Regions from separate parts of the Arthrobacter sp. CJL-S3 genome, predicted to be linked through region 2. Evidence: riboswitches for the same ligand, from Rfam matches in the RefSeq annotation. Region 2 holds a riboswitch; each other region holds the start of a gene.
The links. Region 2 has a riboswitch for cyclic di-AMP ahead of AC06G6_RS10970 (C40 family peptidase). Riboswitches for the same ligand answer to the same signal wherever they lie in the genome.

Region 1 (3,267 bases), 1.6 Mb from region 2:
CGCGCACCGCGATGAGCGGCGGGGCCGCCGCAGCCCGTTCCGCCAGGTAACGGACTTCGCCGCCGCCAGTGGCGTGGGGCAAAAGGCCGGTATCGCCCTGGCCGCCACGGGACTGGTCCTCACCGTCACCGTCCCGGCCACGGGCCCCGTTATGGCCACGGACGCCGGCCCAACCGCCGGATCCCTCTCCGCCACGGTCCAGCCGGATGTCACCGCCGCCGAGGCCAAAATTGACTTCAACCGCACCGCCGTCACCACCCAGAGTGACCCGGACGGCAAGCTCAAGCAGCTCCTGAGTGCCCAGTCGGCCGGCTCCATCACCCGCGCGGCCTCCTCGGGCAGCCTCGGGGCGCCCCTGGGCCAGCTGAAGACGGCGTCGCCCTTCGGATACCGCGTCAGCCCCATCACCGGCGGCTCCGGGGAGTTCCACCGCGGCCAGGACTACGCCGCCCAGTGCGGCACGGCCGTCCTTGCGGCCGCCAGCGGCACGGTCACCTTCACGGGATGGCACCCCTATGGCGGCGGAAACCGTGTGGTGATCGACCACGGCAACGGCCTGGAGACCACCTACAACCACTTGTCCTCCGCCAGCGTCAAGGTGGGCCAGCAGGTCTCCCGCGGCGCTGCCGTGGCGATGAGCGGCACCACCGGCGCCTCCACGGGCTGCCACCTTCACTTCGAGGTCATGGTCAACGGCGAAGTCGTCGACCCGACCGGCTGGCTCTAACAGAGCTGATGGGACACTCTCGCATTCTTATGACACGCCGTGATCTGAATGTGACATTGAGCCCCAACTGCTGTACCGTATGACCTACGCCAACTTTTCCGAAGTTGGCGCTCTTGAGTGGATTGCCTAGCTCTGCCACCGCTCAAGGTCCGTTCGCATGACATCGTCTGGCAGGGGCGGGGGAACCAATTTTGGCCTTCGAAATTGAAGGCCTTGGGGTTAAGTCGCAAAAGCTTCCCAGGAAGCAGCGCGGCCGGGTGACTCCCATCCGAATCCGACAGCTCACCTCGTAGGCATTGGGAGAGGCTACTTTCGTGTCTTCACGCCACAATGCTGCGCGTCACCGCGCTTGCGCGGCTCTTACGAGCCCGCTGAAATCCAACCTCGGCCGTGTCCTTTGTGGCGCCCGGAATGGATCTCACACCGCCGTCTCAATCTCTGCTGAGTCCGGCCCGCAGGCCATGCACCTGCAAGCAGTTCCCGCTTTTGGCGCGTCTTCGCAGTACACCCTTCGCTAAGTAACCCATTTCGGGGCGATCCGGCGTACCCCCAAGATGCCGGAGCGTCCTCAGCCCGCGCCCAAAAAGCGTGGACCCAGGATCACGAAAGAGAGAACTTAATGACTACTCGTGCAAACGCACGGCACCGCGCCGAGGTCACCAAGACCAACTCGCTGGCCGTCATTGCCAAGGCCGTCGGCGACAACGCCGGTGGCATGGGCCGCCAGGCCGCAGTTATCGCTGCCGCCTCCGGCCTCGTCCTGACCAGCGGTATCGCAGCCAACGCTGCTGAGGCCAACGTTCAGCGCGAGTCCACCTCCGCTTCCACCCTCGAAGTCCAGTCGGCCGCCCCGGCGACCATCTCGGCCGCTTCGACGATCGCCATCTCCTTCGAGAAGCCGGCCGTCACCACCACGCCGGCCCCCGTCGTCGAGGCCCCGAAGCCTGTTGTGAAGGTCCAGGAGACCCCCACAGCAAACACGGCCAAGACCGCCAGCACCAAGGTCGGCGCCACCGCAGCCCCGGCCGCCGGCACCGCGGCTGCCACCACCCAGGCTCCGGCCGTTGCCAGCGGCATGGGCGCCACGATCGCCGCTGCCGCCTACGCCCAGCTCGGCGTTGGCCAGGACTGCACCGCACTCGCCACGAACTCGCTGGCTGCCGCAGGCATCAACTACCACGGCTGGCCGGCAGGTTACCTGTCCCTCGGCCGCACCGTGAGCGCCTCCGCTGCCCTGCCGGGCGACCTCGCCTACTACGCGAACGGCGGATCGGGCCTGGCCCACATCGCTGTTTACGTCGGCGGCGGCAAGGCTGTCCACGGCGGCTGGAACGGTGGAACCACCTCCCTGCAGAGCGTCAACGTCGGCTCCGGCCCGGTCTTCATCCGCGTCGGCGGCTAAGACAGCAACTGCTAGCAGCACCAAGGACCCCTGCCATTCGGCAGGGGTCCTTTGCGTTGCCGGGACGTGAACTTCAGCGGATACGGGCGGGGCCGGCAAAAAAGATTCGGTGAAATGGCATGTCCGTGTTTACTCTTGTTTTGTCGATCCATAGCCCGACCATGCAGAGGGCAGCCGGCCCTCGTGCCCCTGGCGGGTGCGGCCGTGAAGAGGTATGCGGATGCGCACTCTCGTTCTGAATGCTGGATATGAACCGCTGGCGGTTGTGACCTTCCGCCGGGCGCTCGTCCTTGTGCTGACCGGAAAGGCCAGCGTCGTGGCGGAAGGCGACGATCCTGTCGTCGGGCCGCAGGACGTCCTGGGCCGGCCCTCGGTGATTCTTTTGCATCGCTACATCAGGCCCCGGTACAACACCGTGACGGCGGTGAGCCGCCGCGGGGTGCTCCGCCGGGACGGACACCGCTGCGCCTACTGCGGCAAAGCCGCCCACACCATCGATCATGTCCAGCCCAAATCCAGGGGCGGTGCAGATTCCTGGGAAAACCTCGTCGCTGCCTGCCTGCGGTGCAACAACGCCAAAGGCGACCATACCCCGGGGGAAATGGGGTGGAAGCTCGGCTTCAGCCCCGCGCCGCCGAAGGGCACGACCTGGCAGATCAAGGAACTGGAGAAGCCGACGCCTGCCTGGGACCCTTTCCTCCTGCCGGAATCCGCTGCCTGACACGGCGTGCCCCGGCCGCTGCGCCGGGACTGGAGATCTGGCCAGTTAGGCTGGGCCGATGGAATTCGACGCTGTCATCCTGGCCGGGGGCCGGTCGTCCCGGCTCGGAGGTGTGCCCAAGTCCGGTCTGATGCACGACGGCGCCACTCTCCTGGAGCGCGCCCTGCAGGCCGCACGCGCCGCGGCGGCCGTCGCCGTCGTCGGGCCCGACCCGGGAACCCTGCCCGAGGGAGTGCTGAGCTGCCGGGAGGAGCCGGCCTTCGCCGGCCCCGCCGCAGCGGTCGCCGCCGGGATCTCCGCCCTCGAAGAGCACCGCAGCCGTGACCCCCGCCATCCTGCCGCGGCACCCCTGACGCTGGTCCTCGCCGTCGACATGCCCCGGGCGGGCGCCGCCGTCGGGACACTGCTGGCAGCCGC
Region 2 (3,267 bases):
GGCCCGTACGGTGCGCACCGAGGTCCCGGCCAGATGGGCCAGGTCCTCCTGTGTGATCCCGGCATCCCTGCGGGCGCTCCGGATGCTGGCTCCAATCGACGACACATCACCCATTGGGCTGCTCCATTCGGCAGGATGTTGCCGGTTGCGGACATCCAGTCCTTCTATCGTGGGGCGTCGCTTCGGTTTCGGCAAGATGCTGCCGGTTCGGATCGCATTGCCCCGTTCGCCAGCGGCTGGACGTGCGGAACGGCAAGAAGCTGCCGCCCGGCGTCGGACGATCCCTCCCCTGCCGCGGCTGCAGGGTGCGGCGTACGCTGGGAGCCCGGCCGACAGCGAACAGAAGGAGCCCGTCATGCGCAAGGTCATCTTTATGATGCAGGTGTCCCTGGACGGATTTTTCGAGGGTCCGGAGCAGGATCTGAGCTGGCACCTGGTTGATGATGAACTGCACCGCCATTTCAACGACGAGCTGCGGACCATGGGCGGCTTCCTGGACGGCCGCGTCAGCTACCAGCTGATGGCCGATTTCTGGCCGACGGCAGACCAGGACCCCTCCAACCCGGCTCCGATGGTCGAGTTCGCGGGGATCTGGCGGGACATGCCGAAAATTGTGTATTCCAGAACCCTGGCGTCGGCCGGCTGGAATACCGAGGTGGTGCACGACGTGGTCGCCGAGGAGGTGGCCAGACTCAAGGACCAGCCCGGCGGTGATCTGGCGCTGGGCGGCGCCGATCTGGCGGCATCTTTCCGGCGGCTCGGGCTGATCGACGAGTACCGGATCTACGTGCACCCGGTCCTGATCGGACGGGGCAAGGCCCTGTTCCGCGAGACGGACGCGGTCACGCCGCTCCGGCTGCTGGAGGGCCGCACGTTCGGCAACGGCGTGGTGCTGCTGCGGTATGCGGTCGAGCCGGACCCCGGACACGCAGAAGACCGGTGATCCGCTGCCCCCAAGGCAACCGATCGACCGGCCTTCGACGTGCTGTTAGCGGTGCTGCTAGCCGGCGCGGACGAACGTCACGGAGCCGGTCGCGGTCAGCCAGGACAGCGGGTGCGTCATGGTGGCGTTGACGCCGTTCATTCCGCCGCTGATGGCCTGGCCGTTGCCGGCGTAGATCGCGACGTGGCCGGACTGGACGATGATGTCGCCGGGCAGGGGTGACGCGACGACCTTGCCGTACTTCAGGAAGGCCTGCGGGCCGATGTTGCCCACCGGGATGCCGGCCGAGTTCAGGGCCTTCTCCACGACAGCGGTGCAGTCCTGGGTGATGCCGATCTGGCCGTACGCCACGGCCAGCAGGGTGGCGTTCACTCCACCGGCTGCCGGGGCAGCTGCGGGGGCGGGTGCCGGTGCGGCCTGGACCTTGACGGTCGCCTTGGCAGCGGGGGCGGCGGCCGGGGCCGGCGCCGGTGCTGCGGGGGCCTTCGGGGCCGCCACGGGCTTGGGCGCCTCGACTACGGGCGCCGGCGTGGTGGCAACAGCCGGGCGCTCGAAGGTGATCTGGACTGTCGAGTCCGCCAGGACGGGCGCGGAGACCTGACCCTTGACGTCAACTGCCGACGCCGGTGCCGAGTCCCGCTCGGTCGGTACATCGGCTGCATTCGCGGCCATGGCGCCGCTGAGCACCATTCCGGAAGCGGCTACGAGAACCGCGGCCTGGCGGCCAATGGTGCTGGCGGTGCGGCGGTTGGTGCGAAGGGCGGCGCGTTTGGGCGCACGGGTATTGATAAAAGTCATTGAAAGAGCCTCTCCCAATGCCTGCGAGGTGAGCTGTCGGATTCGGATGGGAGGCACCCGGCCGCGTTGGCCCGTTCATGACGGACCGTGCGGCTTCACCCCAAGACCCCTGGAGAACAGCGGGTCAAAATTGGTTTCCCCGTCTCTGCCGGACGTTGCTGCGAGTTATCCCCAGGCCGCGGCAGAGTTAGGCAATCGGCTGGGAAGAGCCCGTCTCGGAAACAACAGGCACCTAACAACGGTAACGGAATGATTACGGGCTGTCACATCGAGCCCAGGTCGGCCTGTGGCCGCCGTTTGTGCTACGGACGCCGCTGGAACCTGCCCCGGGCATAGGATGATGCCATCACCGTTCGCCCGAAACGGAGGCCCGAAAATGGACAGCCCCGACCTCACCCGGCACTGTGTCGCCATCTGCCAGCTGAGCACTCAGCCGCAGGAGGACTTCAACGTCAACACCGAACTGCTGGTGCTGGAAAACGGGGAGGTCCACGTTTCCACCTGGGACGCCGAGCCCCGCGACGGAGGCTTCGACGTGCATGTCCTGAACGACCGTGTCGACGCCCTCGGCTTTATGGTGATTACCGACTGGGAGTTCTTTGACGAAAAGGCCTATGCCGTGGTGGAACGCCGGCCCGGAAGGTAAGTCCGATTCCAATTCGGCAGCAGGCCCGGTAAACCTCCGATTCCAATCCCGACGCGATTTTGACATATTGCAGGCGTCATTTAATTACACCTTGGAGATTGGACACGGAACGTATTAACGGAGCGGCCTCGGCTGTTGTCAATTTGAGAAGTCTTCTGGACGAAATGTCCAAAGTCGCCTGCACGGCCACCACAGGTGCGCAAGGGGAACGCTAAGCGGGCATCAATGGAGGGCAGGCCGCGAGTACTGTTGACTGGTGTTTGAACCGCGTCAGCTCAGTGAAAATGTCAGTATGCGCACATTGCGTGCGAGTGATGCGTCAGCGCTTGCCGATGCGTATGTGCGCAACCGTGAGTACCTTTCGACTTGGGAACCGGTGCGAACCGAGGAGTACTACACCGAAGCTTGGCAGGCTGCGGATATTGCGAGCCGCCTTGTTGTGGCTGGTGCCGGGGAAGGGTTCCCCTTTGGGTTATTTGCTGGCGACATTCTTGTCGGCCGATTCAACTTGTCCGGCATCGTGCGAGGACCCTTCCAGAGTGCAGGGCTAGGTTACTGGGTGGATAGCAACTACGCGGGCCGTGGTCTGGCATCCGCTGCCGTCCAGACGATCGTCGAAACGGCACGTGACGTACTTGGCCTGCACCGCTTAGAGGCGAGCACTCTCTTGCACAATGCTGGTTCACAACGGGTGCTATTAAAGGCGGGATTCCGGCAGATTGGGATGGCTCCACAGTACTTGGAAATTGCCGGGAAATGGCAGGACCACAACCTTTACCAGGTTGTCCTTCACGAATAGGACCCTGACCTGCCGTCTACAAAAATCCAGCGCTAATTACGACTCTCCCCGTTTAGGGATCCTTTCCCGGGCACTAGAACG
Region 3 (3,267 bases), 1.8 Mb from region 2:
GTCCTACATCGTGCCGGGCCTGGGCGACGCGGGCGACCGCCTCTACGGCGTGGCCGGCTGACCCAGCCGCCCGGCGTCGGGCCTGGCCCCTTGGCCGCTTCCTCGCCCCTGAGCCTTCGCAAGGGAGCCTGGCCTACCGGAATGCACTGCCCGGTACTAGCCTGAGCCCCATGGATTGGAAACTAGAACTCGTTTTTGTTCCCGTGTCCGATGTGGACCGCGCGAAGGATTTCTACGTCAACAAGGTGGGCTTCAATGCCGACTTCGACGAGCGGCCCACGGACGGCATCCGGTTCGTCCAGCTGACCCCGCCGGGCTCCGGCTGCTCGATCGCCATCGGCGAGGGCCTCTCGGACGCCCCGCCGGGCACCGCCCCCAGCCTGCAGCTCGTGGTCAGCGACATCCAGGCGGCCCACCGGCAGCTCAAGGACCGCGGCGTGGACGTCAGCGACGTCGACGTGCAGGACTGGGGGCATTTTGTTTACTTCGCCGACCCCGACGGCAACAAATGGGCCGTGCAGTACATCCCGAACCGTCCCAACGGCTAGGCAGCTGGCTGCCTCTGCCGAGTGTTTAGTACCAGTTGTTGGCGTAGTGGAAGTTCAGGGCGCCGCACGGTGAGCCGTAACGATCCTGGATGTACTGCAGTCCCCAGTTGATCTGGGTCCGGTAGTTTGTCCGGTAGTCCGCGCCCGCGCTGGCCATCTTCTCGGCCGGCAGCGACTGGACGACGCCGTAGGCCCCGCTGCTCGGGTTCGTGGCGGTCGTCTCCCAGTCCGATTCCTTGGTCCAGAGCTTCATCAGGCACGGCATCTGGCTCTGGGCCCAGCCATAGGAGCCCAGCTGGCCGGCCGCGTACGCCTGGGCGCCGGCAGGATCATCGATGGCAACGGGGGCCGGTGCAGGTGCCGGTGCCGGGGCAGGTTCCGGAGCGGGGGCCGGGGCCGGGGCAGCGGGCGGCGCCGGCGCCGGGGCTTCGGCAGGTGCCACCGCGGCCGGCGGGGCCGGAGCGTCGGTGCGGGTGACGGCCTGGTTTTCGACCCGGACGCGTTCAAAATCAAGGTGCGTCAGCGGATCCGCTGTGGCGGCTGCCTGCGTGGAACTGCCCGCGTCGGCATTGCGGGCGGCCGTCTCGGACGCCTGGCCGGCCGCGCCGGCCCCCACGAGCACCGCGCAGGCGGCGACAACAACGGCCGCCCGGCGGCCGGTCGAGCCGGCGTGGTGGGCAAGCCGGGCCAGGGCTGATGCGGGCTTCAGCCGGCTCGCCGCGGTGACGCGACAGCTTGGAGCTGGTGGAGTTTGCGGTGCCGTCAGGGCGCGTTTGTACCTTGGATTCAGTCATGAATGCCTCTCAACGCCTGCGGAGTTAGCTGTCGGGTTCGGGTGAGGTCACCCGGCCGCACGGAAACTCACGTGTCGGCTTCACCCCAAGGGCGTGCAGAAAATGCCCGGGAACTCTGGGTCCCCCGCCTCTGCCTGTCCAGCGGAATCCGGGAGGCGGCAGAGCTTGGCGTACATCCGGATATGCGGCCCTAGTGATGGCCGCACTCTAAAAACCGTACAGGAGTTGGGAGTCTAAGTCACATTTTGGTAACAGGAATCACGACGGCGGCGGGGCGGCTTGCGCCCTGACCAGCGTCGACATTGATTCGTCAGGCCGTGGGCGGAGCCTCCGGCAGCCGGACGGTGAACTCGGTCCGGCCGGGCATCGAGGTCACACTGACGGTCCCGCCATGGGCCTCGACAATCGACTGCACGATCGACAGTCCCAGCCCGCTGGTTCCCTCGGCGGAAGCGCTCGTCGCGGGGGCAGTGGTAGTAGCGACTCCGGCGGCCGACTCGGCCGACTCGGGCGGCCGCGGCGGGTGCAGCGGACGTCGCGGCAGGGACCCCCTGCCGGTTGCCGGCGTCGTGAGGGCCACCGGATTCTTGCGGGAAGCGTCCGCGCGCGTGAAGCGTGCAAAGACCCGGTCCACGAACCCGGGGGCAATCCCGGGGCCGTTGTCCGTTACGGTCACCACGGCATATCCGTCCGCGGACCGCTTGACCCCGGTCACCACCGTTGTGCCGGGACCCGTGTGTTTGCGCGCGTTGGAGAGCAGGTTCGCCAGCACCTGATGCAGTTGGGTCGCGTCACCGCGGACCACTACAGGCTCTTCCGGGAGCTCCAGGTGCCAGACCCGGTCCGGGGCCATGACCTTCTCGTCGCTGACCGTCTCGATGGCCAGCTGGGTGAGGTCCACCTCGCTGAGCTTGAGCGGCTGGCCCTCATCCAGCCGGGCGAGCAGGAGCAGGTCCTCCACCAGGGTGGTCATGCGTTCGGACTGGCTCTGCACCCGAGCCAGGGACTTCTGGCCGTCAGGGGTGAAGTGTTCGGTCATCCGCATCAGTTCTGTGTAGCCGCGGATGGCGGTCAGGGGGGTGCGCAGTTCATGCGAGGCATCCGCGACGAACTGGCGGACCTTCATCTCGCTCTTCTGCCGGGCCTCCAGTGCATTGGAGACGTTGTCCAGCATCATGTTCAGGGCATGGCCGACACTTCCCACCTCAGTGCCCGGATGCGCTGCGGACGCCGGCACGCGCACGGCAAGTCCCACCTCTCCGGCGTCGAGCGGCAGCCGGGAGACCTGCGTCGCCACCTCAGAGAGCTGATCGAGCGGCTTCATGGTCCTGCGGATCAGCGCCGTCCCGGCCAGCCCGATGACCAGGAGCCCGCCCGTGGACACGAGCACCATGGTCCAGACCATGGTGGCCAGCGTGTTCTGCTTCTCGGCGAGCGGCAGGCCGGTCACGATCACGTCGCCGTCCGGGGTCTTGGCGGCCACGAGCCGGTAGTCCCCGGCGGACAAGGTCCGGTCCACCGGCAGGTTCCACGGGCTAAGCTCCAGGAGCACCTCGTCGTCGTCGTCGGTGAGGGATTCCCGGGTGGCGTCCTCGGAGAGGAACCCGGCGCTGCGGACCGAGTCGTCATCGATTCGCGCGGTCAGGGTGCCGATGGCCTGTCCCCGCGCCTCCAGGGGATCGGAACGGCCGGAGCGGCCAAAGTCGCGGGCGCGGACCGCTGCCTGTTCCAGCTGGGTGTCGAGCTGTTTGGTCAGGAAGAAGTCCATTGAGGCATAGCTGACGACACCGACGGCCCCGCAGATCGCAACCAGCAGGGCCATGGCGACAAGGACGAGCCGGGTGCGCAGGTGCCAGGTGGACGGGTTACGCCAGTTGAGCCCGGAGGGGCGGCTCTTGGCGGGGCGTTCGGGCACGGATCAGTCC

Region 1: another riboswitch for cyclic di-AMP. It lies ahead of AC06G6_RS03580 (NlpC/P60 family protein); the one in region 2 lies ahead of AC06G6_RS10970 (C40 family peptidase).
Region 3: another riboswitch for cyclic di-AMP. It lies ahead of AC06G6_RS02970 (aggregation-promoting factor C-terminal-like domain-containing protein); the one in region 2 lies ahead of AC06G6_RS10970 (C40 family peptidase).

Annotation. Positions count from the first base shown of each region.
Region 1 covers NZ_CM160046.1:772,387-775,653, forward strand. Annotated here, with positions in the region: gene AC06G6_RS03575 (M23 family metallopeptidase) at 1-727, shown strand, start outside; cyclic di-AMP (ydaO/yuaA leader) riboswitch at 876-1,037, shown strand; gene AC06G6_RS03580 (NlpC/P60 family protein) at 1,347-2,129, shown strand; gene AC06G6_RS03585 (HNH endonuclease) at 2,350-2,850, shown strand; gene mobA (molybdenum cofactor guanylyltransferase) at 2,909-3,267, shown strand, end outside.
Region 2 covers NZ_CM160046.1:2,414,620-2,417,886, forward strand. Annotated here, with positions in the region: gene AC06G6_RS10960 (helix-turn-helix transcriptional regulator) at 1-114, opposite strand, end outside; gene AC06G6_RS10965 (dihydrofolate reductase family protein) at 356-943, shown strand; gene AC06G6_RS10970 (C40 family peptidase) at 1,001-1,741, opposite strand; cyclic di-AMP (ydaO/yuaA leader) riboswitch at 1,746-1,914, opposite strand; gene AC06G6_RS10975 (hypothetical protein) at 2,118-2,387, shown strand; gene AC06G6_RS10980 (GNAT family N-acetyltransferase) at 2,644-3,186, shown strand.
Region 3 covers NZ_CM160046.1:626,117-629,383, forward strand. Annotated here, with positions in the region: gene upp (uracil phosphoribosyltransferase) at 1-61, shown strand, start outside; gene AC06G6_RS02965 (glyoxalase superfamily protein) at 171-548, shown strand; gene AC06G6_RS02970 (aggregation-promoting factor C-terminal-like domain-containing protein) at 574-1,164, opposite strand; cyclic di-AMP (ydaO/yuaA leader) riboswitch at 1,344-1,496, opposite strand; gene AC06G6_RS02975 (sensor histidine kinase) at 1,653-3,257, opposite strand; gene AC06G6_RS02980 (response regulator transcription factor) at 3,261-3,267, opposite strand, start outside.